DNA from 2 places in the Virgibacillus ihumii genome. Region 2 is predicted to be linked to the other one. Evidence: riboswitches for the same ligand, from Rfam matches in the RefSeq annotation. Region 2 holds a riboswitch; the other holds the start of a gene.

Region 1 (14,962 bases), 2.1 Mb from region 2:
TATTATCATAAAATAAACTTCAGCAAAAATCAAATTATCAAGGCACCAGCTCATTCAAGTGGTGCCTTTTCTACAATCCTTCCATATCTTCCCTCAGTTGTTTCTGCATATTTGAGCGAACGGATGATTGCTTCTTCCGTTGTTTCAATTACCGCCTGAAAAAGTTTGTTCATAATCGAATGATTATCGCGAATAAACGAAAGCGTTTCCGTTTGCGATTTGGAATGATGCTCGTATGTATTGGCCGTGGAAAACGCAATTGCAATGTCGCCGCTTCCGTTTCCGATATGGCTTCCGGTTCTGCCAAGTCCTGCAGCACACCGTTTGGCAAGCCGCTTTAATTGCCGGTCATATAGTGGTGCATCGGTTGCAATGATCATCATAATCGATCCGTCCGTTGTATCCATTTCCTTTTCAGCCAAATCAGCGAATAGGGCATGTTCCCGTTTTCCGAAGTTACTCAGAACAAGGCAGCCAACTGTGTAATCTTCTGCTTTTCGGGATGATGTCCCTATTCCGCCTTTATAGCCAAAACAGATCATACCGGTTCCTGCACCAACCGCACCTTCCTTAACAGGTTTTCGATTGGAATTTTCAATCGCCGTGACGGCATGTTCCGGTTTAACAGCCTGCAGCCGCATAGAATTCAGGTAGCTGTCATTGCATTCACCAACAACAATGTTCAGTGAGCTTGTTGTATCGCCAATATCTTTATTTTGTTGCAGCATGTATTGCAGTGTTCCCTGAAGCACAACGCCGACACTGAATGTGTTTGTCAGCATAATCGGCGATTCCAGCAGTCCCAATTCATCCACTTGCACAAGGCCGATGGTTTTTCCGTATCCGTTTATTACATGGCTGGCTGCGCGTGTCTTTTTATGGAAAAGATTGTCATCATGCGGAAATATGGCAGTTACCCCGGTACAAATCGTGTCCTCGTTATTAATTTTTTCGTAAAGGGTGACATGGCCAACCTTCACACCGTTAACATCGGTAATACAATTGAATGTTCCCTTTGGCAAAGTCATAAAAGTATCCCCCTTAATGACTGTATTATAGCAAAAACATAGCTTATATATAATTATTAACTTGTAACGGTTGAAGTTTCGCTCGTGCGGTTGATGTTCCGCTCGTACGGTTGAAGATTCGCTCGTGCGGTTGATGTTCCGCTCGTACGGTTGAAGATTCGCTCGTGCGGTTGATGTTCCGCTCGTACGGTTGAAGATTCGCTCGTGCGGTTGATGTTCCGCTCGTACGGTTGAAGATTCGCTTGTGCGGTTGATGTTCCGCTCGTACGGTTGAAGATTCGCTCGTGCGGTTGATGTTCCGCTCGTACGGTTGAAGATTCGCTCGTGCGGTTGAAGATTCGCTCGTACGGTTGAAGTTTTTCTCGTGCGGTTGAAGTTTTTCTCGTACGGTTGAAGTTTCGCTCATGCGGTTGATGTTCCTAACAAAAAACAGGCTGCCATTCAAAACGGCAGCCTGTTTATAAAATAACTATTGTTTACTTCAAAAAGTTAAACACTTCTACAGCGATATCGGTATTATCAATCAGACCTGAGAAGACTTCACTCTTTGGCCCGTAAGCATAGACTGGAACATCGATACCGGTATGCCCGCTGGTCGTAAAGCCAACTCCAGCGCGTTTGTTGAAGACTTCGGAAATAGTGCTGTACAGTTTGTCGAAATTATCTGTTTCAGCCGCTTCTTTAATGGAATTCATTTCCTCATTTGTAAATTCAAAGCTTACATATTCATTCAGTACATTTTCAACAGCAGCACCGTCGATAATTTCCTGTGCCATGAATTCCGGCGTGCGCTCTGCTGCTTCAATTGGCCCAGGATAGAAATTATAATCACCGTCACGCCCGATGGAGAATCCGCCTGTTGAATGATCGGCTGTCAGAACAACCTGGGTATGTTTGTCCTCTTTGGCAAATTCAATTGCTGCCTCAAATGCATTGGCGAAGTCCTCCATTTCACTCATTGCTCCAACTGCATCATTTGCATGGCCGGCCCAGTCAATCTGGCTTCCTTCCACCATTAGGAAAAAGCCGTTTTTATCCTTATTCAATTGTTTAATTGCTGCTTTTGTCATTTGTTCAAGGGAAGGATCTGATTCAGGACGGTCAATTGCTTTTGGCATACCAACCGGTGCAAATAAGCCAAGCATTTGTTTACTGTCATTTTCCATCAGTTCTTCTGTTGAGGTCACATAATTGTAGCCGTCATTTTTGAACTCTTCGATAAGGTTCCTGTCTTCACGGTCAAAATAACTTGTACCGCCGCCAAGTATTACATCTACTTTATGATTACCGTTAATCATGTCATCAAAATAGTCATCGGCGATATCGTTATAATTGTGCCGTGATACGTCATGCGCTCCAAATGCAGCTGGTGTGGCGTGGTTTACTTGGGATGTCGCGACAAGTCCTGTTGCCATGCCTCTTTTTTTGGCAGCTTCCAATACTGTCCCCACCGGTTCGCGGTTATTGTCAACGGAAATGGCACCGTTGTATGTTTTAATTCCCGCTGCCATGGAAGTGGCCGCAGCTGCTGAGTCGGTTACGTTCTCCTCAGCATCTTCAGGATTCGTGCTGGCCATCCCGACAAAATGATTATCAAATACAGTCCGTTCCATTTTCGGTGTGGAAGGGTCATCATTCATGTAGCGGTATGCTGTTGTATAAGCCGGTCCCATTCCGTCACCAATTAACACAATCACATTCTTCACTTTTCCATTGTTGGGAGAATCGAATTTGTTGCCAGCGTCTGCACTGGTGGAGGTGGAGCCGCCAGACATCGCCAAGAAACTTCCTGCGATTAGTGCACAAATACCTAATACTGCCAAAAACTTTTTGTACATGTTTCTCCTCCTCAAAAAATATTTGTGAATCTACTAATAGCTTAATTGAAAGCAACTCCCAGTAAAATAGTCGAATAGATTTATATTTTGTCGGATACCATGGAAGTTTTCTGGAAAGATAAAATGAATGAAAATAAATAGTATTATCGTAGGGATAAAATTAAGCCGTGGTTAAAAAATAACTGGAAATTGCTTCGAAGACAGTTCCAAAGTCAGAGGACTAAAGTCAGGGGAGAACGAGTAAGTCTATATTTATTGAAATGATTCACAGTTAAGTGCTATACTTAAAAATAATTTCATATGCAAGTTCCTTCGGGGTCGGGTGAAATTCCCAATCGACGGTGTTGAAGCACATGCTTCTCAGTCCGTGACCCGTGCGGCAGTCAGCCAAACGGTGGATCCAGTGCAACTCTGGGGCCGACAGTTAAAGTCTGGATGGGAGAAGGAATTTTCAGGTTGTTCGCATGTTTACAGGATGAGCAGTGCAGCATTTTTTGTGTATGCAATTACTGGTCGTGTATATCAGATGCGTTATACTTATAAAATTCTACCCTTACACTTTACCTCTGAAGCTGATTCAGAGGTTTTTTTAGTTTATTAGAAAACTTGGTTGTCACCAGGCTTTTAGGAGACGACCTTAGTTGCAATTTGCAGATAAGAAACTTTTATACTTTCTTATCTGCTAAAAAAGGAGTGAATAAAATTGGATGATGAACATTACATGCAGATAGCACTGGATCTTGCCCGTACTGTAGCAGGTCAGACGAGTCCAAATCCGCCAGTCGGTGCGGTCGTTGTCAAAAATGGAGCGATTCTTGGCTTCGGGGCGCATCTGAAGGCAGGAGAGGATCATGCGGAAGTTCATGCATTGCGGATGGCGGGTGATCGGGCAAACGATGCAACCATATATGTCACTCTGGAACCGTGCAGTCACCATGGGAGAACACCTCCGTGTGCTGATTTAATCATTGAGAAAGGCATCAGCCGGGTCGTGATTGCTGCGACCGATCCAAATGCGAAAGTAGCAGGCAGGGGAATTGAAAAAATCCGGCGGGCTGGAATTGAAGTTGAGCAGGGAATAATGGAAAAAGAAGCAAATGCCGTAAATGCTGTCTTCTTTCATTATATACAGACAAAAACACCGTATGTAACGATGAAAACTGCTGTCAGTCTTGATGGGAAAACGGCAACACATACCGGTGACAGCAAATGGGTTACCGGAGAAGCGGCGCGGCTGGATGTCCATCAGTACCGTCATACACATGATGCCATTCTGGTTGGTGTGCAGACGGTCATAGCCGATAACCCAAGTCTGACCACGCGCTTTCCAAACGGTGGAAAAAATCCGCTCCGCATCATTTTGGATACTTCCCTTAGAACCCCATTGGATGCAAATGTTCTGAATGATGGTAAAGCAGAGACATGGGTTTTTTCAGGAAAAGATGTTTCGGAGGAAGCGCTGGAACCTTATAAAAAGAAAAAGGGCGTAACTGTTCATCGATTGGATAAGCTGAATATAGAGGATATATTACAATTTTTGGGTGATCAAGGCATTATGTCATTGTTTGTAGAAGGTGGGGCAACAGTTAACGGATCATTTTTGGAAAGCGGTTGTATCAATCAACTGGTTACGTACATGGCTCCAAAATTAATCGGGGGCCAGAATGCCCCAACGTCCATTGCCGGCAATGGCTTTTCAACGATGAAAGATACGCAGGAGATGGATATTTTGTATGTAACGATGCTGGATAATGATGTAAAAATAGTCGCAGAACCGCGAAAGGACGATTCACATGTTTACAGGAATAATTGAAGAAAAAGGCACGGTTAAAAAGATGACGCGAGTATCAGAGCAGTCAGTGGAGATGACAATCGGTTCGGAAAAAGTTGTGGAAGATATTCATGTTGGTGACAGTATTTCGGTTAATGGAATCTGTCTGACGGTCACGAAGTTTTCAGAAATAGATTTTCAGGTTGATGTCATGCCGGAAACCATTAAGTCGACTTCATTAAGTGAATTGAATGAAGGGGCCGGTGTCAATTTGGAACGCTCGATGCCTGCAAATGGACGATTTGGCGGCCACTTTGTCTCCGGGCATGTTGACGGAACGGGTAAGATTACACGAAAAGAGGCAGCAGAAAATGCGGTTTATTATGATATTGAAGTCCCGGAAGATCTCACTGATTTTTTCATAGTGAAAGGTTCGGTAGCGGTTGATGGTGTCAGCTTAACGGTGTTCGATGTCATGCCAAATGCGTTTACCATTTCACTCATTCCGCACACTGTTTCCGAAACAATTTTAGGTGATAAAAAGCAAGGCGATAAGGTAAATATCGAGTGTGATATGCTTGCGAAACATGTCTATAATATGGTCCAAAATCAAAGTATCGACCAAAAAGATGGGATTAACCAAGCGTTTCTTCGTGATTAAGAAAATATGGCTGACTTTATAGAAAACTCAGCACAATCAGGCAAATGCTGATTTACACAAACGTGCGAACTTGTTTAATAATAATGGACTGATGTGAAGGAAGTGGAAAAATGTTTGACAAAATAGATGAAGCAGTAAAGGCTTTAAAAGCAGGGAAACCGATAATCGTTGTCGATGATGAAAACAGGGAGAATGAAGGTGATCTGGTCGCGCTTGCTGAACAGGCGACACCGGAAGTTATTAATTTCATGATAACGTACGGAAAAGGGCTTGTTTGCACACCGATTACAGAAAGACTGGCGAAAAAAATAAACCTGCCAATGATGACAAGCAGGAGTAGTGATCCATTTGGAACGGCATTTACCGTCAGTATTGATCATAAGGATACCAAAACCGGAATCAGTGCAGCGGAGCGGTCTCAGACGATAAAAGCATTGTTGGATCCGGCAGTGAGAGAAAGTGATTTCAAGCAGCCCGGACACGTATTTCCGCTGGTCGCCAAAGATGGCGGTGTGCTTACACGGTCTGGACATACAGAAGCTTCGGTTGATTTGGCTATGTTGAGTGGGGCTTTTCCCGCCGGTGTTATTTGCGAAATTATAAAAGAAGACGGTACGATGGCCCGTGTTCCTGACTTAAAAGAGATGGCTGATGAATTTGATTTAAAATTCATTACGATTGCTGATTTGGCGGCATATCGCAAACAACATGAGGTCCATGTCAGCCGGGTGGTTGAAACCTCATTGCCAACAGAATTTGGAACGTTTAAAGTGTATGGGTATACGAATGATCTTGATGACAAAGAACATATCGCCCTTGTTAAAGGGGAAATCAATTCTGAGGATGCTGTTCTGACACGGGTGCATTCGGAATGTCTGACTGGCGATATATTTGGTTCCTTCCGTTGTGATTGCGGACCACAGTTGCACGCGGCACTACAGAAAATCAATGAAGCAGGTTCAGGTGTGCTAGTATACATGCGTCAGGAAGGCCGCGGCATCGGCTTGCTGAATAAACTTCGTGCCTATCAGCTGCAGGATGCGGGAATGGATACAGTTGAAGCGAATGAACAGCTTGGATTTGCCCCTGACTTGCGGGAATACAATTTGAGTGCACAAATTTTATCGGATTTGGGCGTTACGAGGGTGGATCTTTTGACCAACAACCCGGAAAAAGTCAGCGGGCTCTCATCATACGGAATTGAAATCGGGTCACGCATCCCTATCCAAACCGGTACACGAAAAGAAAACGAAAAATATATGCATACAAAATTTGATAAAATGGGGCACATGCTAAACTTTCACCAATGAAAAGGAGATGGCAGAAATGGGAAAAACGTTTGAGGGAAATCTGGTAGGAACGGATTTGAAGATAGGTGTTGTTGTTGCGAGGTTTAATGATTTTATAACGAACAGGTTACTCGATGGTGCAACTGGCACACTAAAGCGGCATGGTGTAAAAGAGGAAAATATTGATGTTGCCTGGGTACCTGGAGCATTTGAAATTCCGCTGATTGCTCAGAAAATGGCAAACAGCGGCAACTATGATGCGGTTATTACCCTTGGCACGGTAATTCGCGGCTCAACACCGCATTTTGATTATGTCTGTAATGAGGCAGCAAAAGGTGTATCTAATGCATCAATGCAATCGGGCAAGCCGGTAATTTTCGGCATCATTACGACCGAAACGATTGAGCAGGCAATTGAACGTGCCGGAACAAAGGCTGGTAATAAAGGCGCTGATGCAGCGGTTGCAGCAATTGAAACCGCAAATCTTTCTAAACAGATTGAATCGTAAAGTGATTAGGGAGAAATAGTTTACTAAACTGCTTCCAGTATTTTTTCCGGTGAATTTTATTTACTATATATGAGTTCACCGAGGGCCTATATATATGTGTGGTGCAATGACATAACATGCTGCGCAGCATAAAAAGCGGTTTTCACCCTGTAATCGTATCGAAAAGAAAAAAGGTGGCATCTTTTAAAAATTGATGCCACCTTTTTGGCGTTCCGAACGATTTATATAAATGAATAAAAAGGTATTTATACGGCGGAAATCTCCCAACGTACGGCGGTCATCCCAATTCAATGCCGGTTTTATGAAAATAGCACCAGCACTAAGTTAGTAAACATGATTGATTGACTTCGGGGATCTCTGTTTGTTGTGATGGAAAATAAGCTTATATTGCGATAAACTTGTAGACAGAGAGGCACAGGAAAGAGCTGGAGGCGATCGTTATGAAGTTTTTCGGTTATCAGATTCTCGCCATCGGGGTAATCTGGGGAGGAATGACAATTTTCTTTTCAGAAATGGATCAAATCAGCAAATATATTTACTATGGTGTAACGTCATGGTTATTATTTCTGATTGTTATTTATGTGAAACAATATATCAGACAGCGGAACGGAAGGGAATAGTATGCTCACAATAGAGAATTTATATAAATCTTATGGGGAAAAGATATTGTTCAAGGATGTAACCTGCACCATCAAAAAGCAGGATCGAATTGGTCTGATTGGTGTGAATGGAACCGGGAAATCCTCATTTTTAAGAGTGATTGACGGGATTGATTCGGCCGAAAGCGGTACAATTAATCATTCTAAAGATTATCGCATTGAATATTTGGCACAGGATCCGGAACTTGATTCCGATTTGACCGTCATTGAACAGATCTACTATGGTGACGCAACGATTATGAAGGTCATGCGCAATTATGAACAGGCATTGCAGCGGCTTCAGGATGAGTCCAACAATGAGCAGGCACAGAAACATTTGATGAATATGCAGCAGCAAATGGACCAGCACGAGGCATGGGAGGCAAATTCTGCAGCTAAAACCATTTTGACAAAGCTTGGCATTACCGATTTCAATAAAAAAGTAACCGAACTTTCCGGTGGCCAGAAGAAACGCGTAGCCATTGCCAAAGCGCTTATTCAGCCTGCCGATTTGCTTATTCTTGATGAGCCGACAAACCATCTGGACAATGAGACAGTGGAATGGCTGGAGAATTTTCTCTCTTCATTTCAGGGGGCATTACTGCTTGTAACACACGACAGGTATTTCCTGAATCGGGTAACCAATCATATTTTTGAATTGGATAAAGGCAATTTTTATATGTATGAAGGTAATTATGAGTTGTTTTTGGAGAAGAAAGCAGAACGTGAAGCATTGGAAGTGAGGAATGAACAGAAACATCAGAATACGCTGAAACGGGAACTGGCCTGGCTGAAAAGAGGTGCAAGGGCGCGCTCGACCAAACAGAAAGCGCATGTCGAACGGGTTCATGAACTTCAGGAAAAGAAATTCGATACAAAAAAAGAGAATGTAGCGTTTCAGGCAGGCTCTGCCCGTCTTGGTAAAAAAGTGATGGAGCTGCAAGGCGTTGAAAAAAACTTCATGGGTAAAACGCTGATAAATGATTTTGATTTTCTTATTGTTCCAGGCGATCGATTGGGAATTATTGGGCCAAACGGTTCCGGTAAAACGACTTTGCTGAATATGATGGCCGGCCGAATCGAGCCGGACCAGGGTGAAATTGAAATCGGTGAAACGGTAAAAATCGGTTATTACACACAAGGTGAGGAAGAACTGGACCACGATTCGATGGTTATCGATTACATTAAGGAAGTTGCCGAGGTCATCCATACGAAAAATGGTGAAACAATTACTGCCGAACAAATGCTGGAACGGTTTTTATTTCCGCGTCCTGAACAGCGGACATATATTGGAAGGCTGTCAGGCGGTGAAAAGCGGCGTCTTTATTTGTTAAAGGTGCTGATGAACGAGCCGAACGTGCTGCTTCTGGATGAACCGACCAATGATCTGGATACACAAACATTGAGTGTGCTGGAGGAATACCTTGATGAGTTTCCAGGGGTTGTTATTACCGTATCACACGACAGGTACTTTTTGGATCGGGTTATTGATCATATGCTGGTGTTTCAGGAAACGGATCAAGTCGGACACTTTTATGGGAATTACAGCGAATATCTCAAACAGGAAATAAAGCAGGACACCGCGAAGAAAACGGCTACGGTTAAAGAAAAGCAGAAGAAGCCGGCACAGCGCAAAAAAATGTCGTATCAGGATAAAAAGGAATGGGAAACGATTGAAGATGACATTACGGCGCTGGAAACGAAGATTGAAACAGTGCAGGAAAAGATTGCACAGGCCGGAAGTGATGTCGAGAAGGTCCAGGATTACTATACAGAACAGGAACAGCTGGAAGAGAAATTGGAGCAGAAAATGGAACGCTGGGAAGAGCTATCGGAACTAGCTGAAAACTTAGCGGAAAAATAGAAAACGTCCTGAACGGGCTTATGGCCGTTCAGGACGTTTATTTGCCGATTAATTCGTTAGTCCCTTAATCTCAATTGTTTCCACAATTCCGGTTCCATTGTTGCGGATGATGGCTTCGAATGTTACGTTGTCGCCGGATTGCAGGAACAGTGCCAGTGGTTCTTTTCCAGCATTGATAGTATAAATGGTCTTGTCATTTTTAAGAATGAATTGAATTACCTGGCCGGTTTTTTGTGTGGAAGTTACGAGTACACGGTTAACTTCTCCTTTTACTGTTTCCAGGTTTGATTCGCCACTGGATTCAACGTTACTTGGATTCTGGACAAGCTGCAGACGGTACGCTTCCAGTGCTTCTCTAGCAGTGTCTCCGAATACGACAAAGTCAGCATCGCCCGCTTTAATATAGGCATATTTTTTAAATAAACCATTTGGATCAAGTACGTTAACGACCCATGTCGGGTTGCCATCAATGTTGTATAATACCGGCATCGAGCCTTTCCAATTCTTCTCAGGGAACTCCTTGTTTACAATCTCTTTTGCCCCTTTGCTATCCATAATGCCGTTATTTTCTTTGCCATTATAATAGGTTAATTCCCCGGTACGGGCATTGATCATCGTATACCCCAGTGCGGAATCGATGTTTTCTTTTGGTGATGCCATATCGGTAAAGTAGTACATATCACCGTTTTCATCAAATATAGGTGTAACACTGCTTTCGGTTCCGGACTCGTTCGGAATTTTAACATCTTCCTTGCCGAACAGGGAATTCAGCCAGCCATGGACATACTTCCCGAAATACTCATTTTCGGCGGAAGCCATTTCTGAACTGACGGATCCATTAATGAATTCCGGGGCATTCTCGGTTTTATATTTTTTGACTTCTCCTGAAACCGGATCGACTACGGCTGCATATAGATCGCTCATATCAGGTTTATTAGTCAATCCAATCGGCTGATACAACGTTTGAACATACCACGGTTTTCCGTTTTCATCCACTTCGATTTGCGGATCACCGCTTTGGATATAGTTTGGATACGCATTGTAAATGGTACGCTGCACATTATGATTAAAATAACTGGAACTCGTATATTTCATTTTGCTTTTAACAAACTCAGGTTGTGCATTGATGTTTGTCGCGGAAATGGTGAAATACCCTTCTGTTTCTCCGCCGCTCAGGTACTTCCAGAAGCTTGTGAATTCAACCGGGGCAACAAAAATTACCTCATCATTCACTTTCTGCACCTGCAATTTACCAAGGTCATAAAATTGTGTGTTCGGTACGACACTCATCGATTTTTGCATTTTATTGCGGGCAAATTCCGGTGAGACAACGATTGGCGTTGCGTCCTTATCCAATGGTTCTGCCTCTTCCACGTCTTCTTTGGCGATTGAATCATATGTGTTATCCAATGTTAAAATGCCAAGCACAAATATTCCGGGAACCGCTATAACTGCCAGGATAATCAGAAATCCGGCAGACGCTTCATACGTACCGCGGAGTTTCTTTTGAAATTTGGTTGCGGTCATGCCAAACAGTAAGAATGTACCTATCGCAGCAATGATAATATTCGCGATGACCATATTCGGAATGGTAATCGGCAGCAAAATAATGTAATTGATGATTCCTCCGATAATAAAAAGGGCAATAAAAATAAGCCCGGCCATTTTTGCAGCCCGTCCTTTTGCCGTTTTACTTTTGGCAATAATAATGCCTGCAAATATGGCATACAAAATAAAGGATAGGATAGTTGTCGTTAAGATTCCTGTCATGATTTCAGCTCCTAAGATATGATATGTTACATGTATATATACGTAAAATATCCAATTTGGTTTCAGGAACGGGAGAGGTATTTTTGAAAAGAATTTACAGCGATATTGTAAAGTTCAGGGGTTCACATTATGATTTCGGTTATATGCAGGGCGAATTGTTAAAAGATTCCCTGACAATAAAAAACCGTAAAAAACAGTGGAAGATCAGAAAACCGCGGTTTACAATAGATCAAAATGAAGCAAAGGATGCGATTACCAGCGTGGCCCCGGGTGTCTGGAATGAGCTGGAAGGAATAGGGGATGCGCTTGAATGGGGTATGGATGCGGTGCTTCAGGACTTCGGCGGTTATCGTCTGGATTACGTGCGGAGCGGGTGTTCCATCTTAACAGGTAATGATTACATGATCCGGAATTATGACTATCATCCGAAAACATACGAAGGCAGATTCACCTTTTTTCAGCCATCCGATCAGGGTTATGCCATTATCGGGCCATCTCAGCGAATAACCGGACGAATGGATGGTATGAATGAAAAAGGGCTTGTGTTGGGATATAACTTTATGCACCGGAAAAAGCCCGGTGACGGATTTATTTGCAATATGATTGGAAGACTTGTTCTGGAAACATGCGCGGATGTAGGAGAGGCCATCTCGCTGTTAAAAGAAATTCCCCACCGTCATTCATTCAGTTACATTTTGTTGGACAGAACTGAGGAAACATATGTGGTCGAAGCTACGCCACGCGGAGTTATGGTGCGGCAATCAAACGTCTGTACAAATCATTTTGAGCTGATGAAGGATGAAAACCGTCACCATCTCGCCGATTCACATAAACGGATGGATGCTATGGAAGAACAGCGGTATATGGCAACTGATGCACATCAAGCGTTTCGGCTGTTAAACGATACAGATAAGGGAATTTTTTCCGATCAGTATAAAAACTGGTCAGGTACGATTCATACTTCTGCCTACTTTCCAAAACAACTGAAGGCTTGGTTTGCCCTTGGAGGAGATCGCGAGCCTGTGATTTTTGATTTTGCAGCCTGGCTCCGTGGTGAAAAGATTCATACAAAACAAGTAATAGGAGATGTTGATACTGACCTGCGCTTTGTCCATATGGATGAGAATGTCCGCTAGTACTTTCGTGTTAAAATTATGCTGCTCAAATCATTTTTTATTCTAAGGTAAAACTGTCATATCAACCCCGTCATAAGTTATAAAATAGTAGTGTCGGGTTGTTTCAGGAAGGTGGCAGTAGAATGATTGGTTTTGAATTTTCTGCGGAGGCTATTTTTTCACTGGTAAATATAATTGCGATTGACGTTGTATTATCCGGTGATAATGCGGTTGTAATTGCAATGGCAACGAAAGCCCTTCCAAAACATCAGCGGAATAAGGCAATTTTAATAGGGACCGGTGGAGCTGTTCTGTTACGAATATTATTTGCCATTCTCATTGTATTTTTATTGCAGGCTCCATTGGTTCACTTAATTGGCGGCATTCTGCTTATTGGAATCGCGGTTAACTTGCTGATGGAAGATGAAGAGGAAACAGAAATTAAGTCATCCGGAACGATTATAAAAGCAGTTGGAACGATTATTATGGCTGATGCGATTATGAGTTTGGATAACGTTGTGGCAATTGCCGGGGCAGCAAATGGGCACCTCGGCATGATTGCAATCGGGGTTGCAGTCAGTATACCAATTATGATTTTTGGTTCCAAACTGATCGTTCGGATGATGGACAGGTATGCCTGGATTGCTTATGTTGGTGCGGGCATCCTCGCCTGGACAGCAGGCGGTATGATAATGGAGGATCAGGTCGTGATGGATTGGTTTAACCTGGATCATGGGTTTCTGACATATATGTGGACAGCAATAATCACGGGCACAGTGCTCTTGATAGGTTTTTTGGCAGATAAGAAAGTATAAAAACTTTCTAAACTGCATAGGTAATTAAGGTTGTCACCTTGACAACCAAGTTTTCTAACATAACAGGACCGTTCAGTAGTACGATTCAGGAAAATTTTTTAATTTTACGCTGTTTCATGTTTAAAGTCCGTGATAATATGGAAAAATAAGAATGATATAATATATACCGTGATTTGGGAGGAAGCTGATTATGAAGCTGTTTCAAGTAAGAAAAGGTCAATTTGTTTTTTATAAAAATGAACTTCACAAAGTATATTCCGTAAAGCCAATGTTCAGACAGTCCGTTCACTTATACCGTATGAAAGATATGAAGCAGGTTTTGACGAAGGCAAGTGAAATTACGTTCTACCGTCCAAATCATAATGACTCATTTCTCTTTTACGGTAAACGATATACCATCGACAAAGATTCCAAACCTAAGCCAGGTGATTACATTTTAATCATTAAACCAACTCCGGATTTTCTTGACCATTATTCATTGAATGATATCGAAAAAGTCGACAGTGTCGAGGACGGTAATGTTGTTACCACAAGAGATAATGGAGTCAAACACAGTGAGTATGTTGTAATGGCTCAGGGCAAGGCTGAAGGCAGCAACGATATTGCATATCATGATAAAAGCGTGGTGACTGACGAACAAAGATTGCGCGATGAATCACCACAAAATATGGATGATAATGATGAACTGAAGCCGCTTGTCGGAGATATTTATCTGGATCTGCAAAACAAAACGAAAGCAATGATTATTGCGATGACAAAAGACGAAGCAATATTTGGACATGGTGTTCGTGTGCATGTCAGTGATTTAATGGATGAATCAAAGTTTTCAGTTGTTTACCGCGTAGCAGACGATCTGTAATACAGGAAAAGCACCAGGATTGCCTGGTGCTTTTATTATGGTTTTATTTGATAGCGAATTTGTTTTTTAAATCATTTTTTGTTCCAATTTACATTAGCCATCCAGCATTCCGGCTGCTTTATAACCAAGAATATTAACCGGGTCTTTTGGTGAAGAGTAGGGCGGTGCATATGCAAGTTCAAGTTGAGACAGGTCTGCTACGGTCATCTTTCCTTTCATGGCTGTGGAAATAATGGCAATTCGCTTATCGACACCGCTTTCGCCGACACATTGAGCGCCGTATATTGTTCCATCTTTTTCATCAAATAGAACTTTGATTTTTATTTTATCTGCACCAGGGTAGTAGCCGGCATGTGATAATGCTTCGTGGGAAGCTTCTTTGAACGGAATCTCCAGACGTTCCAGTGCTGTACGATTCAATCCCGTTGCCGCAACGTCCAGATCAAACACTTTAAAAATCGCTGATCCCAATGTCCCGTTATATGGAACCTCACCACCCTGCAGATGATTCGCAATAATATATGCCTGCCGGTGAGCCGGCCAGGCAAGTGCTACGTGGCGCGGAGTTTTTGTCAGAAAATCTTCTGTTTCCACGACGTCGCCGAGAGCATATATGTCCGGGTCATTGGTTTGCATGAAATCATTGACCTTCAACGCACCGGTTTTACCTGTTTCCAGTCCCGCAGCAGTAGCAATAGTGGTAATTGGTTTAACGCCTGTTGCCATGATGGTCATGTCGGCCTGCAATGTTTTGCCACTGTTCAGGTGTAAGGTGGAGCCGTTATTTGCGAATGACGCAACACCAT
Region 2 (14,962 bases):
ATCGGTTGGAATCAGTACTGATGGTAAATGCCTTGCCAATTCCGACAATATAAAACTGTTCTGCAGTACTGGACCAGAATGTGCGATCTTTCGCTAACTGTTTTGCATTCACAAAAAAATACAGCGGATCGATCGCATCTATTTTACGTGTGATGCTGATTAATTTTGCACCATTGTCGTTTATTTCATGAATTGCCCCGTCAAGCACGGACTCAAGCAATTCTTCCTCTATTTCGATCATTTCATGAACCTCCGTCTTAAACAAAGCGGAAGCGCTCTTTTAACAACGTACAAACCGGAGCACTCCGCAATAAGATAAGTAACATACATAAGTACCATATCTATTTTATTCGCTTTTGATGTGTTTCTCAAGAAATCTTTCCTTTTATGTCGTTTTTGTGGCTTTTAACAATTGACACCCCCTGTGGAATTGCCTAAAATTAATATGATATACATTTAGGGAGAGAACAACTGTGAATTCAGCAAATCATACATCAGTAAAACAAGCATTAAATGAAAAAGGCGGATTTCAAATCTGGTGGCGCCTGCTCCGCCCGCACACTTTGACTGCTTCATTTGTTCCAGTCTTTATTGGTACAATGTTTGCCATCCAGGAACATACACTTCATGTCGGATTATTCATTGCCATGCTGCTGGCCTCTATGCTTATTCAAGCCGCAACAAATATGTTTAATGAATATTACGATTTCGTGCGCGGTCTGGACAATGACCAATCTGTGGGCATTGGGGGAACGATTGTAAGGGATGGTGTCAAACCAAAAACGGTCCTGAACCTGGCACTTACCTTCTTTGGAATTGCTATCCTGCTCGGTGTCTATATTTGCGTGGCATCAAGCTGGTGGATTGCAGTAATCGGCTCGGTTTGTATGCTGTTCGGTTACTTATATACCGGAGGCCCTTACCCGATCGCCTACACGCCCTTTGGTGAAATTTTTTCCGGATTTTTGATGGGAACAGTAATCATCTGCATCAGTTATTATATCCAGTCACTCGAATTTACTGCATCGGTTGTGTTGATTTCCCTGCCGATTGCCATTTTTATCGGCGGCATCATGATGTCCAACAACATCCGTGATCTGGACGGAGATAAGGAAAACGGCCGCAAAACATTAGCAATTCTGCTTGGAAGGGAAAATGCCATTATATTTTTAGCAATCATGTTTACTGTATCATTTGTATTGACTGCGATTTATATTTTTGCCGGGCTGTTACCGTTGTGGTCACTCATTTCATTCTTAAGCATTGTAATTGCAGTGGATGTTATTAGGAAATTCCGCGGCAAAACAAAACCGCTGGAAATGCTTCCTGCCATGGTAGCTACCGGTAAAACTAACACGATATACGGATTTCTCTTAGGATTATCATTACTGATCAGCAATTTTGTATAAGGGAGGACCTACAATTGGATGTATCCAACACACTCATCGAAACACTTGGAATCGAAACAGTGAAAATGGACAAAGATGAAGTGATCATGACAATGCCGGTTGACAAGCGGACACACCAGCCTGTCGGATATCTGCACGGTGGCGCCAGTGTTGCACTTGCCGAAACCGCAGCAAGCATGGGCTCCATGTTGAATGTTAATCTGGAAACACATCTTGTTTTCGGCATTGAAATTAACGCAAATCATGTAAAAAGCAAACGCGAAGGAACGGTTACCGCATCTGCAACCCCTACACATGTCGGAAAAACAACTATGGTATGGGAAATTAAAATCACTGACGAAGCGGACAACCTAATTTGCATCTCCCGTTGTACGATTGGGGTCGTCCCAAAAAAATAGCTGCTTCTTTGATAAAACCGCTTGTCCGTTCAGGCGGTTTTTTTGCGCTGTTCCATTATTTTTCTTCTCTTATTACTTGGATTAAAAAGTTTGATCATAAGGAAATATTGATAATATCTCTGTAATAAGTGCCGGATGCACCATGAAAACGGCTTGATGGGAGTTCCATCAAGCCGCATGCAATCTTGTTATAGCTTACGGAAAACGCGGGAATTTTGAAAAGTCGGGTTCGCGTTTTTCTTTGAAGGCGTCGCGTCCCTCTTTTGACTCCTCAGTCCTGTAGTACAGCAATGTTGCGTCACCGCCTAGTTGTTGCAATCCAGCGAGACCGTCTGTATCAGCGTTAAAAGATGCTTTCATCAGGCGCAAGGCAGTCGGGCTTTTCGCAACAAGTTCTTTTGCCCATTGAATCGTTTCTTCCTCCAACTGTTCCAACGGCACCACCTTATTGACGAGACCCATCTTATCCGCCTCTTGGGCATTGTATTGCCTGCTTAAATAGTAAATTTCACGCGCCTTCTTCTGACCAACGATTTCGGCCAGGAAGCCTTGTCCATATCCAGCGTCAACACTGCCCACACGGCTCTCAGTTTGACCGAAAATTGCGTTATCCGCAGCGATTGTCAAATCAGAGATGACGTGAAGACCGTGACCGCCACCAATAGCGTAACCGGCAACCATCGCAATAATCGGTTTCGGGGTGAAGCGCATAAGACGCTGCAGGTCAAGCAAATTCAGTCTTGGAATCTGATCAGTTCCGACGTAACCACCGTCTCCTCTTACCATCTGATCCCCACCGGAACAAAATGCCTTATCTCCCATTCCAGTGAAAATAATCGCCCCGACATTGCCGTCATTTCGGGAATCGCTAAATGCATCGATCAACTCATCAATCGTTTGCGGGGTAAACGCATTGTGCTTTTCCGGGCGATTGATTGTGATTTTGGCAATGCCTTCTTCACATTTCTCATACACAATATCTTCATATGTACGCACTGATTTCCATTCAACTGACAAATCACTCAGTCCTTTCGATTTCAATAATCCATTCCTATACTATATTATCAAATATCGTGATTATTTTACATTATTTTTGTCCGTATTCCTTTTCTTACTATTTACAAATCTTTACATTAGAAAAACTCGGTACTCGACAAGCTGTTGCAAGATGCCATCGTTACCTGTGAAGATAGAAAGTTTAATACTTCCCGCTAAAAAAGAGCACTTCCGTAAACGAAAGCGCCCCTCTATTATTATGCAGCTAAATTCGATTGTTTTTGTTCTATCCAAGTTCTCATTTTTACAAACAGCGGTACAAACAACATTCCCACTATAATACCTTTTATAATATTAAATGGCAGAACACCGAGTGATACTGCTGCCCATTTTGCAGCGCTGCTCATATCACCCCAGCCCATAAACCACGCATATGCAGGCAAAATAACGAGATAATTCAATACGCTCATACCAATTGCCATAATGACAGTTCCGGACACCAATCCGGAGATAATGCTTTTTACACCTTTGTATTTATGATAAAGTACTGCAACAGGTACAATAAACATAACCCCTGCCAGGAAGTTTGCTGTAACGCCAATCGGATCGCCTGCACCTGAAACAATCAGATACAGCATATTTTTTATTGCCTCCACTAGCACCCCCGCCATCGGTGAAAAAATCAGTGCAGCAACTAATGCCGGCACCTCACTAAAGTCAATTTTCAAGTACGGCGGCAAAAACGGCAGTGGAAAATTCACAAAAAATAGGAGCAGCGAAATCGTTCCAAGTAATGCCAGAATAATAAGTTTTAACAGTTTTGATGATTGTACATTTGCAGCTTTCATCATCAATTTCCTCCCTCATCTTTTATCGATTCACATCTATGAAGTGATGAAGGATAAGCCTATTCCTGGACATACAAAAATCCCTAAAGCCTAATCGGGGCCTTAGGGTATTATTCACAGGAAAATAGAGGCGCATACAGCACCATATTTCAGCTCGCATCTTCTCCCATCCAGACTGTAACTGTCGGTCCCGGACTTACACCAGGTCAGCCGCAAAGAATATTCCTTTGCGGGTCACGGACTTAGAACATAAATTGTTCATTACCGTCGGTCGGGAATTGCACCCTGCCCCGAAGATGGAATCGATATGTTATTTAAAGATATTATACTATTAATTTATGTATTTGAAAAGTGTTTTGCTTGAAAAACTATTGATTTGGTTCCCCCACAATTTAAAGAAGGGCGCCATCACAGCGCCCTTCCACATCAACTACCTGTTATTCATCGCCTTCGACATTGATAAACAGTTTACCGTCCGTTGTTTGACGTGTTTCATTACCAAAGTCATCGACGACTTTCACTTCAATCACAGCACCCTCTGCGACCACGTTACTTGGTGCAGTCCAGTAGCCGACATAATGTCCGTCTTCCATTTCCATCATAGGAAGTTCGGTAGCATTGGACACTTTTGCCTTGGCATTTGTCAGTGGCATGTGAATAAAGAATGTTGCTTCTTGTCCAGGCTCACTGTCAAATTCAATCCGTACACTTTCACCTGAATCAAGATGTTTATCCTCAGTCGGTGTCAGATTACTGATCGTCGGTGCTACAAAGTCCACGTCAATCGTCACCGTTTTCGTAGTCGTATTACCGGCCAAGTCTTTGGAAACAACTTCGATTTCATTTTCTCCGTTGTTCAGCAGAATCCGCTTGGAGTATGATCCATCATCAGCAACGTCTGCTGTGCGTCCATTGACTTTTACAAAATCAAGATTGGCATCTGCAACAGTTCCTTCGACAGTCACGGTCTCACGATTTGTTTTATCCCCATCCTGAGGACTGTCAATGGTCAGTTCAGGTTGCATTGTATCCAGCGTAACGGTGACCGGATCAGATTCACCTGTGACAGCACCATCCAATTTAGATACTGCTTTGAATTCATTTGCACCTTCTGTCAGCTCCACGTCGATGGCAAATTTACCATCGTCACCAATTTCGGCAGTTCCCGCTTCTTCCCCGTTATTCATGAGCTGAATCGTAGTGGTAGGGGATGCAGTACCTTCAACAGTCAGGTTCGAATCATTTGTAATCAAACCTTCGTCCGGTGAAGTGATTTCCGGAGCGGCAACTTCATAGCTGACCCGGGCGCGAATCATATAGTTACCCTCACTGACTGGTGATGGTGACCATGTTCCGCCGACATATTGGTAACTGCGTTCAGCATTTGTGCTGCTTTCATCCGTTGCAAGCCCTGGTGCATTCGGATTATCATTTTTTTGGATATACACCATATAGAAATCGCCGTCAACAATTATATTCTGTTCGCGAAGATCAACGACAGTCCACTCGTCCAGATCACGAATTGCTTCAGCATCGATTGGACCGGCAATCTTTTCGCCGGGTGCACCATCAGGACCGGATGCATCCCATACTTCAACCGCAAAGTCTGTGCCACCCGGAACCGGCCAGTCCGTACCATGGAACTGGAAGACACCTTCTGTCACGACAGCTGAGTCTTTACCCTCAGGCAAGGACATTTTTACTGCCCAGCCATTTCCAGCATCATAGAATGCACGTGCATTTTCTGCAGTTCCATCATCATAGCCGATTTCACCGCCAGGATACGTGTAAAATGGTTCCAGCTCGATATCAAGTTGTTTGTCTTCAGTAAGGTTTACTTCAATTTCCTTACTGTAGTAATCTCTTGCAAGCACTTTTACAGTGTATGTTCCTTCATATCCCGTAATGGAATAGTTACCATTTTCATCAGAAGTGACAGGCTCAACGTTAGCATCCTCCACCAGCATGATGGTTGCACCTTCAATAGGTTCACCTGTCTGCTGGTCAGTAATCGTACCGCTGATTGTTGCCTGTGGAAGTTCTTCAAGGGTAAAGTCTGCCTGCACGGTAGCATCTGCTTCCAGTGTTACGGATTGTTCTTCTGATGCAAACCCGTACGATTCTGCTTTCAGTGTATAGGTTCCTGCTGCATGGCTTAATGAATAGTTACCTGTTGCCGGATCAGTCGTTACCGAACGACCGGATTCCAATACACTTACAGTCGCACTCATTGGCAGCAGATTTGGATTTACTGCGTCCTCCTTAACAGGTGGTTTTTCTTCTTTAGGCATTAACGGCTTGATCTTATCGGGATTAACGTTTTCCTTCAAACCAGCTTTCGGATTAGCCTTAACAACGCCAAGTCCATTGCCGCGGAACAGACGATTCTTATCGCCATTGTTACCGTTATTACCCTTTTGCTTTCCAAGGGAGGCTTTGCTGCTTTGTGACGTATCCGTTAATGCTACATCATCAATATACCAGCCCGGTTCAGTAACACTTCCGTCAGTGGTCAAATTAAACCCGATATATACACGCTGACCGCTGTATTCAGATAAATCAACTTCTGCAGGGGCCCAACCGTTTGAATCGCCTTCTATTTGCTGCAGTTGCGTCCATTCCTCACGATCAGTGGAAATGAATACATGGCCGAAATCATAGGCATTTCCGGAATCGTATTTTTCCAGGTTATGCCACTGATTGAACTGCAAATATGCATTTCCTTCCGGTAAGTCAATCGGCGGCATAACTAATGTTGCATTCGTATCGTCCCCATATTCGCCATCAAGGTTTGTTGCATAAACCTTTTCACCTGATGCTGCACTATCAGGACCTGATGTTGGTTCACCCCACTCCCAACTGTTATTGGTTCCAAAAGAACTCCAACCAGTAGGGTCTGCTTCAAAATCTTCCGAATATCCAACGGAAATACCAGCTTTTACTTCAACGTTATATTCTTCACTGACAACTTCATTATCGCCAAAATCGTTAACGATCCATTTATATGTCAGGGTTCCTTCAGCAATTTGATCGCCGGGAATTGTGGCTTCATATTCTCCATCTTTAAAATCACCGGAGATACGCCCGGCATCAATCGTCTGCCAGTCCCCATTCGTATCAAGGTAGCTCAATTGAACCGTATTGACACTGATGTTGTCACTAACCTGAACATTCAAATCAAGATCCATACCTTCATACGTTTGACTTGGAGGATTGTGGTCAAGTACAGGTGCCTCACTATCTTCACCAGGCTTTGTAACCGTACCTTCAATTGTGCCTATTCCACTTTGAATGGCTGCTACGGCAGCATTTGCATTAACCAGACCATATCCATATCCATTATTCGGTGACTCAGGATATTCGTCATCGGTTAATGGAATGGCAGTATCCATCATAATCTGCTCCATTTCATCGACAGTCAGGCCGCTGTCAACCTGATGCATCAACGCTGCGACACCCGCTACTGCCGGTGCAGCCATTGAAGTGCCGCTCCAACCGCCTTCATATCCACTTCCAGGTACAGAGGATCGTACCCCTACTCCGGGTGCCGAAACGTCAGGTTTTATTTCATCATAAGGTGATGGTCCCTCCAATGAAAAACCTGCTAAATTATTATTACTATCCGTTGCCCCAACTGCAAAAGATTCCGGATAATTTGCTGGTGCTGCAACGGAACCGGGACCACCTGGATTAAACAAACCAGTGTTACCGGCAGAGAATACCGGCAAAATTCCTGCGGCTCTCCAGTTGATTACAACATCACGATACCATTCATCGAGTCCTGGTCCGCCTCCCCAGGAATTATTTACAATATCAGGCGCCTTATCGACACGGGCATTCCCTTCTGAATCTGTCGGTGCCAAAATCCATTCAGCAGCCTCAAGCAGATCAACGTCCGTTCCGCCCGCAGATGTAAATGCTTTTACGGAAATAAACTGCGCCCCCGGTGCAACACCAATCTGATTGGATCCGTCCGGTTCACTTCCTACCATTGTACCGATTGTGTGTGTACCATGCCCCAAATCATCATATGGCTCAGCTTGACCTTCCGTTGTATCAAGCCAATTAAAATCATGATTTACTTCACCTGTTGCCTCATCATAACCACGGTAGTTATCTTTCAAAGCCGGGTGATTCCACTGAACACCGGTATCAATACTGGCAACAACTGTACCGGAGCCGTCGATACCCGATTCCCAAACCTGTGGAGCTCTGACTTGTTCCACATTCCACTCCACATTATCTGATCCTGAATTAGGTGTTTTAGCATTTTTTGTCACAGCATTAAATAGCTGCCTTGTTTCGTTAGGTAAAATTTTCTCGACTTCGGCAAAGCTTGCTACATTTTTCGCCACTTCCTTAGTAGCAGTAACAGCCATCCCATTGACAATATAAAACGATTGAATATTGTCAGCATTGCCTTTTTTCTTTTGCTCCTGCAAATATTTCTTTACATTGCGCTGTGACTCAAGGGAGGTTGACTTCAGTTCGGAAATTACTGCTGAACGCTGCACAAATTCTGTCTTTTGTGCGGTAAGATCTGCAGATTTTGCACTTTTCCTGGCTTGTTTTGCGATCTTCATCGAATCTGTTGTTTCTTTAAACTTAATCAGGAAAGTCACTTTTTCCTTCTGCTTAAACTGCTTTTGCAGCCGGTTGTTCATCTTTTCTTTTGCAACAGCCTGGGTGTCTTTAACCGATTCATGAAGTTTTCCACTCGACTCGGCGTAAGAAAGCCCCGGCATTACAAGCGAAAATACCATAAGCAGTGATGCGACCATACTAAAGATCTGCACTTGACGCTTTTTCTTGCGCAATTTCATTCCTCCTCCTTGTTTTTAAAATACCGTAATACACAAAAAAGCTCCCACTCGCCTCCTTTACTAATAAAATCAGTGCCGGTTCTCAGCTGAAAGTGGAGCTGTTTGTAATATCTTTGTTGTTATTGTAATCGTACTGTATTATTTTTGAATTTTCCGTCGAACGATGTCGATAAATCTACCTACCACAACAACTGATAAATTTGTCGTATTTTGAGAGGATTACCCGCTGGACAAAAGTACCAGTTTTTACCTGCTACACATGATATAATAAGAGCTAAAACATGGTTATATCAGTATAAAAGCGTGTATCACCTAAATTTCAACATTTATCTTTCATTCTTTAATTAAAAAAAACGCATCGAAAAGACCACTATATTTCCTTTTCAATTACAATCTTTTGGGTTATTGCATAAATTATGGTTATTTTTTCCTGTTATGACACATGCACCAAATGTTTATAGATAGAATGGCATAGAATTTTCCAGTAAAATGAGGTTCTTTTATACTAGTAAAAACCTTCGAAATTTATGGACATAAAAAACCCCGAATCGTAAAAAAGATTCAGGGTTCTTGAAACATTTGATTCAGTCTTCAAGTGGATTCAGACTTTCATCCCCATCCAAATTAGCAATCATCGTTACCAGCAATTCGATTTCTTCTTCAATATCTTTTATGCTTGCCGATTCCACCGGTGAATGCATATAACGAAGTGGAAGCGAAACGAGTGACACGGGTACTCCCCGGCCTGTCAAACGCATTCTGTCCGCATCGGTTCCTGTCATTCTCGGTGTCAGCTCATACTGCACATTCATCTTCAGTTCCCGTGCAGTTTTCTCGAGCAGCTTATTGATTTTACTGTTAATCGGCGCACCTTTTGCCAATACCGGTCCACCTTCCAATTTTACATCACCATGCTTGTTTTTATTTACACCCGGGTAGTCAGTCGCGAACGTCACATCGATGGCAAGGGCCATGGTTGGTTCAATCCCGGCAGCAGCAAAATATGCCCCGCCCATATTCGTTTCTTCATTAACAGTACTTGCCGCGTATACACCGACATTACTTCCCGTTTCAGACAGCCGTTTCAAAACTTCTGCTACGATAAACGACCCTGTCCGGTTATCCAGGCCGCGGCCGGATACATAACGGTCCATCAGTATTTCGGGATCTGTTTTATAGACCGCTAAATCCCCGATCTGCACATATTTTTCCGCTTCTTCTTTTTTGCGGTACCCACAGTCGATAAACAAATCTTCCAAATCAAAATCATTTTTCAACCCGCCATGGTGCTGGGCATTGACCCCGATTACACCTGTTACCTGTCCATTATAGCCGAGGACGGTAACCTTCATCCCGACAGCGGCTTTCGGGTTAATGCCGCCCATTTTGTCAAAATGCAAAAATCCATCCTCATCAATCCGGTTAATAACGAGAGCAATTTCATCACAATGACCGGCCAGCAGCACTTTAAACGGTGCAGCAGGATTGAGGACACCAATTGCGTTTCCTGCATGATCCGTTTTGATTTCATCTGCAAAATTCTGTACATAGCTGATCCACTTTTTCTGAATTTCCACTTCATTGCTTGATGGTGAAGGTGTATGTAATAGTTCCAGCAAGAAGTCCCGGTTCGCTTTTTCCATTTTTATCCTCCTTCAATCCTGATTCGTAAGTTTCCACGTTCCCATCATAGCAGACTTTCCGATATGAAGCACATCTGTTTACCTTGTATGGCCAATTGGGTAAACTTAGTGCAGAATCACATTGAAGGAGTGGACGACAAATGAATCTGAACGACTGGTTTGATAAAGGGATGAACCCTGATGCTTATATCGAGGCAATGGAACAGAACAAAGAAAACCTGCTGCATATTTACGACAACTTCACACCACCTGAGGACGATGCATTTATACAAGAATTACAGAATAAAAATTTGCGTGCTATTGTTCTAACTGAAGATTGGTGTGGTGATGCGATGTTGAATATCCCTGTATTGTTGCGGTTGGCAGAACAGGCACACGTTCCGGTTCGTATGCTTTTAAGAGATCAGAACCTCGAACTGATGGATCAATACCTGACCAACGGCAAATCCCGCTCTATCCCTATTTTTATTTTCATTGATGAGGATGGAAAGGAAGCAGCAAAATGGGGACCGCGTGCCGATAAAGTCCAGGAATATGTCGATGAATCCAGACAAAAGCTTCCGGCGAAAGAGGCCGATGACTATGATGAAAAAGCAAAAGAAATGTACATGTTTATGTCCAAATCATTCCGCGACAACGCGTCTTTTTGGAAGTCGGTTTATGAAAGCATTAAAAATACATTGAAATAACCTTAGAAAACTCACCATTTAACAGGGTGAGTTTTTTACACTATGAATAGGATTATTATGCTGTTGCCTATACTATCCATATACTATTTTTTACAAAAGGTGACTTCATGAATATCGAAACGTTTAAACATATTTATTTTCGCATGCCGATAATGGTAAGACTGCTGCTCTCGGTATTTGTATTAATGCTGACATTCGGCATCATCATTAACATGGTGGAGCCGGAAGAGTTTCCAACGATCCTTGATGGTGTATGGTGGGCGGTCGTGACAGGTGCAACTGTCGGCTATGGAGATATGGTTCCAGAAACAATACCCGGCCGAATTATTGGCATGTTACTGATTCTATCAGGTGGTGGTTTGCTGACATTTTACATTACGACCTTCTCATCAGCTACCGTCAATCACGAGCACGAACTCTCCCAAGGGAAAATAGCCTATAAAGGAAAAAAACATATTATCGTCGTCGGCTGGAATGAACGAACAAGACAACTTGTCAGAATGATAAATGATAAGGATGCGACAGTGGAAATGGTATTGATCGACCGTACCGTCAACCATTTGCCTTATCAACACTTTCCGGTACATTTCATTCAAGGCGACCCGAGTGAGGATGCGACCCTCGCTCAGGCTAACATTGAGCATGCAGCCTCCGTCATTATAACTTCAGACATTACAAAGAAAGAACGACAGGCCGATGTCTTAACAATTTTGACGACCGTTGCAGTCCGTGGTAACAATGAGTATGTCCCGATCAATGCCGAAATTCTGTCGATTGCGCAAGTCGACAACGCAATTCGCGCAGGTGCTACGACGGTAATCAGTTCCAATGACTTTATGAGTACACTGTTTTACCATGAAATTTTCCATAAAGAATCCACCCGGCCATTTGAAACCATCCTGAACATGTTAAACAGTCAACAGTTTATTCAAAAACCAATTCCTGAAAAAATGATAGATTATACATTTCAGGATTGTCTGACACATTTATTACAGGAACGGGAGCTGCTGATTGGCATAATCCGTGATGAAAGCTGGGAGATGAACCCCTCTCCCGATTTTAAACTGCAAGAAGCTGACATGCTGATAGTACTTGAATCCTGGAAGCAAAATCCCCCGAACAATTAAATATACCATTTTTGCTTCAATAGAGTATTTGTGTTAAAATATTTTATTGTGTAAAAAGAATCGAATAAGGTATAGGAGTTGTTCAGCATGCTAGAAAAGTTTGAGATTGATCAAATTTTGGAAGGAAAAGTTACAGGAATTCAACCATATGGTGCATTTGTTGCTTTGGACGAGGAAACGCAAGGATTGGTTCACATCTCCGAGGTGACGCACGGATATGTTAAAGATATTAATGATCATTTGGCTGTTGGGGACAATGTAAATGTAAAAATTTTGAACATTGATGAAGAAAACAACAAAGTATCATTATCCATCCGTGCGACAGAAGAACCGCCTAAAAAAAGCCCCAAACCTGGTAATAACAAAGCACAGGAAGACTCAAATGCAGGCTTTAACACACTGAAAGACAAACTCGAAGAATGGATTGAACAATCAAAAGAACGTGAAGGTACTTTTAAGAAGTAGAACAAAAGGCATTTTTCAGGGAACGATTAATCGGCGTTCCTCTGAAGGATGCCTTTTCTGTATCCCCCAAAAGTTCATTCTTGATTTAGCCGGATAACTTGGATAAAGTGAATGTAAGTTCAACCTAAGGAGGATATCATGACACACGTATCATTTTCATACAGCAAAGCATTACCATTTTTACAACAAAACGAGCTTGATTATTTGAAACCGCAAGTTGAACAGGCGCACCGGGCGTTACATACTAAAACAGGTCAAGGAAATGATTTTCTGGGCTGGCTTGATCTCCCGGAAGCGTATGATAAAGAACAATTTTCACGAATTAAAAAAGCAGCCGATAAGATCCGAAACGATTCAGATGTCCTCCTGGTCATTGGTATCGGTGGATCTTATCAGGGCGCTCGTGCAGCGCTGGAAATGCTGAATCATTCATTCGGACTTAACCCGAATGGACCGCAAATTATTTTTGCAGGACATCAGCTGAGTTCAACCTACTTGCATGAATTATTTGATGCACTAGAAGGTAAAGATGTTTCGATTAACGTCATTTCCAAGAGCGGAACAACAACGGAACCGGCCATCGCATTCCGTATCTTTAAAAAATATCTGATTGAAAAATACGGTGAATCTGAAGCACTTCAGCGAATTTACGCAACGACGGATAAAGCAAAAGGTGCTTTGAAAACTTCAGCTGATCAGGAAGGATATGAAACCTTTGTCATTCCGGATGATGTCGGCGGACGCTATTCGGTTCTGACCGCAGTTGGATTGCTGCCAATTGCTGTCAGTGGTATTTCCATTGACGACATTATGCAGGGTGCACGTAAAGCAATGGATGACTTAAATAATGCTGACCTTGAAGAAAACCCGGCATACCAGTACGCAGCGGTACGGAATATTCTTTACAATAAAGGAAAAACAATTGAAATGTTAATCAATTATGATCCGCAGCTACAGTATGTTGCTGAGTGGTGGAAGCAATTATTTGGTGAAAGTGAAGGCAAAGATCAGAAAGGCATCTTTCCTGCATCAGCTAATTTTACAACCGACCTCCATTCGATGGGACAGTATATTCAGGACGGCCGGCGGGATCTTTTTGAAACGACTTTGCATGTCACCAATCCAAAACATAACATAACGCTTGAATCGGATGAATCCAATTCCGACGGACTCAACTACCTTGCAGGAAAAACGATTCATGATATTAATAATAAAGCATTTCAGGGCACCATGCTCGCCCACACAGATGGCGGTGTGCCTAACCTGGTTGTCGAGCTGCCGGCACTTGATGCATACACATTCGGTTACATGGTTTACTTTTTTGAAAAGGCATGTGCAATCAGCGGATACCTGCTTGGAGTAAATCCGTTCGACCAGCCCGGCGTGGAAGCATATAAGAAAAACATGTTTGCGCTGCTGGGTAAACCCGGCTTTGAAGACCAAAAAGCCGACCTGGAAAATCGCTTAAAATAATAAATTTCCAGTACAGAAAAAAATTACAATTTTATTGTCAAATTATGTTTATATAGTTGAAATCCGGGTATAACTATAAATGTAAGACTTTCTCGTATTCCCCCTGTAAAGCAAGGCGTTTTAACGCTTTGCTTCTTTTTTGTTTAAATGGAAGGTTTACTTTAACGTACATCGGGTTGGGTGCTTCCCAGATCGGGTGGAGCCACTTCCCTATTGAACGGAACATTCCCGAATCAAGTAATACCACTTACCCCCTATTTGATTCTACCCATAAGAACAACCCGTTTATCGGGCTCTTAAACTTCAATTTTGTTATACTTTACGTAGATAAAATTTCTGCAGGAGGTTTACTATGGGAATATTTGAAGAAATTCACGACCGCAAAAACACAAGATCCGTCAAGTGGGATATGCTGAAGCCGGTTTTTCAGACCGATGATTTGCTGCCGATGTGGGTTGCCGATATGGACTTCAAGGCACCACAGGCTGTTAATGATGCATTAAAAGAACGTGCGGAACATGGTATTTATGGGTATACCATTATTGATGAAAATATAAAAGGGTCCATATCCAACTGGATTGAAAAGCACCATAATTGGACAGTGAAACAGGATTGGCTATCATTCAGCCCCGGTGTTGTGGCAAGTCTGCACATGGCGATTCAGACTTTCACAAAGCCAAACGATAAAATATTGATCCAAACACCGGTTTATACACCTTTTTATAAAGTGATCGAGGGGCATGACCGGCAAATCGTGAAGAATGAACTTCAACAAAAGGATAACTACTACAAAATTGATTTTGACGACATGGAGGAAAAATTAAAAAATGTGCAGGCACTTCTTCTGTGTTCACCACACAACCCTGTCGGAAGGGTTTGGAAAAAGGATGAACTAATGAAAATGGCTGAACTGTGCCTGAAACATAACGTGCTGATTTTATCCGATGAAATTCACGCTGATCTTATCTATCCGGATCAAAACCATACGCCAATTGCGTCCCTTTCTAAGGATATTGCCGATCAAACAATCACATTCATGTCACCATCGAAAACTTTTAACCTGGCGGGGCTGCAGGCATCGTATATCATTA

The links. Region 2 has a riboswitch for FMN ahead of HUX68_RS06780 (ECF transporter S component). Riboswitches for the same ligand answer to the same signal wherever they lie in the genome.
Region 1: another riboswitch for FMN. It lies ahead of ribD (bifunctional diaminohydroxyphosphoribosylaminopyrimidine deaminase/5-amino-6-(5-phosphoribosylamino)uracil reductase RibD); the one in region 2 lies ahead of HUX68_RS06780 (ECF transporter S component).

Annotation. Positions count from the first base shown of each region.
Region 1 covers NZ_CACVAN010000001.1:3,437,317-3,452,278, forward strand. Annotated here, with positions in the region: gene HUX68_RS16935 (DmpA family aminopeptidase) at 51-1,028, opposite strand; gene HUX68_RS16940 (hypothetical protein) at 1,072-1,434, opposite strand; gene HUX68_RS16945 (alkaline phosphatase) at 1,505-2,866, opposite strand; FMN riboswitch at 3,171-3,317, shown strand; gene ribD (bifunctional diaminohydroxyphosphoribosylaminopyrimidine deaminase/5-amino-6-(5-phosphoribosylamino)uracil reductase RibD) at 3,570-4,679, shown strand; gene ribE (riboflavin synthase) at 4,660-5,298, shown strand; gene HUX68_RS16960 (bifunctional 3,4-dihydroxy-2-butanone-4-phosphate synthase/GTP cyclohydrolase II) at 5,409-6,608, shown strand; gene ribH (6,7-dimethyl-8-ribityllumazine synthase) at 6,625-7,095, shown strand; gene HUX68_RS16970 (hypothetical protein) at 7,536-7,715, shown strand; gene HUX68_RS16975 (ABC-F family ATP-binding cassette domain-containing protein) at 7,717-9,597, shown strand; gene HUX68_RS16980 (DNA-binding protein) at 9,646-11,367, opposite strand; gene HUX68_RS16985 (C45 family autoproteolytic acyltransferase/hydrolase) at 11,451-12,503, shown strand; gene HUX68_RS16990 (TerC family protein) at 12,626-13,297, shown strand; gene HUX68_RS16995 (hypothetical protein) at 13,488-14,156, shown strand; gene HUX68_RS17000 (CoA-disulfide reductase) at 14,250-14,962, opposite strand, start outside.
Region 2 covers NZ_CACVAN010000001.1:1,354,074-1,369,035, forward strand. Annotated here, with positions in the region: gene HUX68_RS06760 (isochorismate synthase) at 1-241, opposite strand, end outside; gene HUX68_RS06765 (1,4-dihydroxy-2-naphthoate polyprenyltransferase) at 474-1,409, shown strand; gene HUX68_RS06770 (hotdog fold thioesterase) at 1,424-1,807, shown strand; gene menB (1,4-dihydroxy-2-naphthoyl-CoA synthase) at 2,003-2,824, opposite strand; gene HUX68_RS06780 (ECF transporter S component) at 3,061-3,651, opposite strand; FMN riboswitch at 3,806-3,953, opposite strand; gene HUX68_RS06785 (S8 family serine peptidase) at 4,089-8,474, opposite strand; gene HUX68_RS06790 (M20/M25/M40 family metallo-hydrolase) at 9,059-10,117, opposite strand; gene HUX68_RS06795 (thioredoxin family protein) at 10,258-10,806, shown strand; gene HUX68_RS06800 (potassium channel family protein) at 10,914-11,933, shown strand; gene yugI (S1 domain-containing post-transcriptional regulator GSP13) at 12,021-12,398, shown strand; gene HUX68_RS06810 (glucose-6-phosphate isomerase) at 12,537-13,871, shown strand; gene HUX68_RS06815 (MalY/PatB family protein) at 14,224-14,962, shown strand, end outside.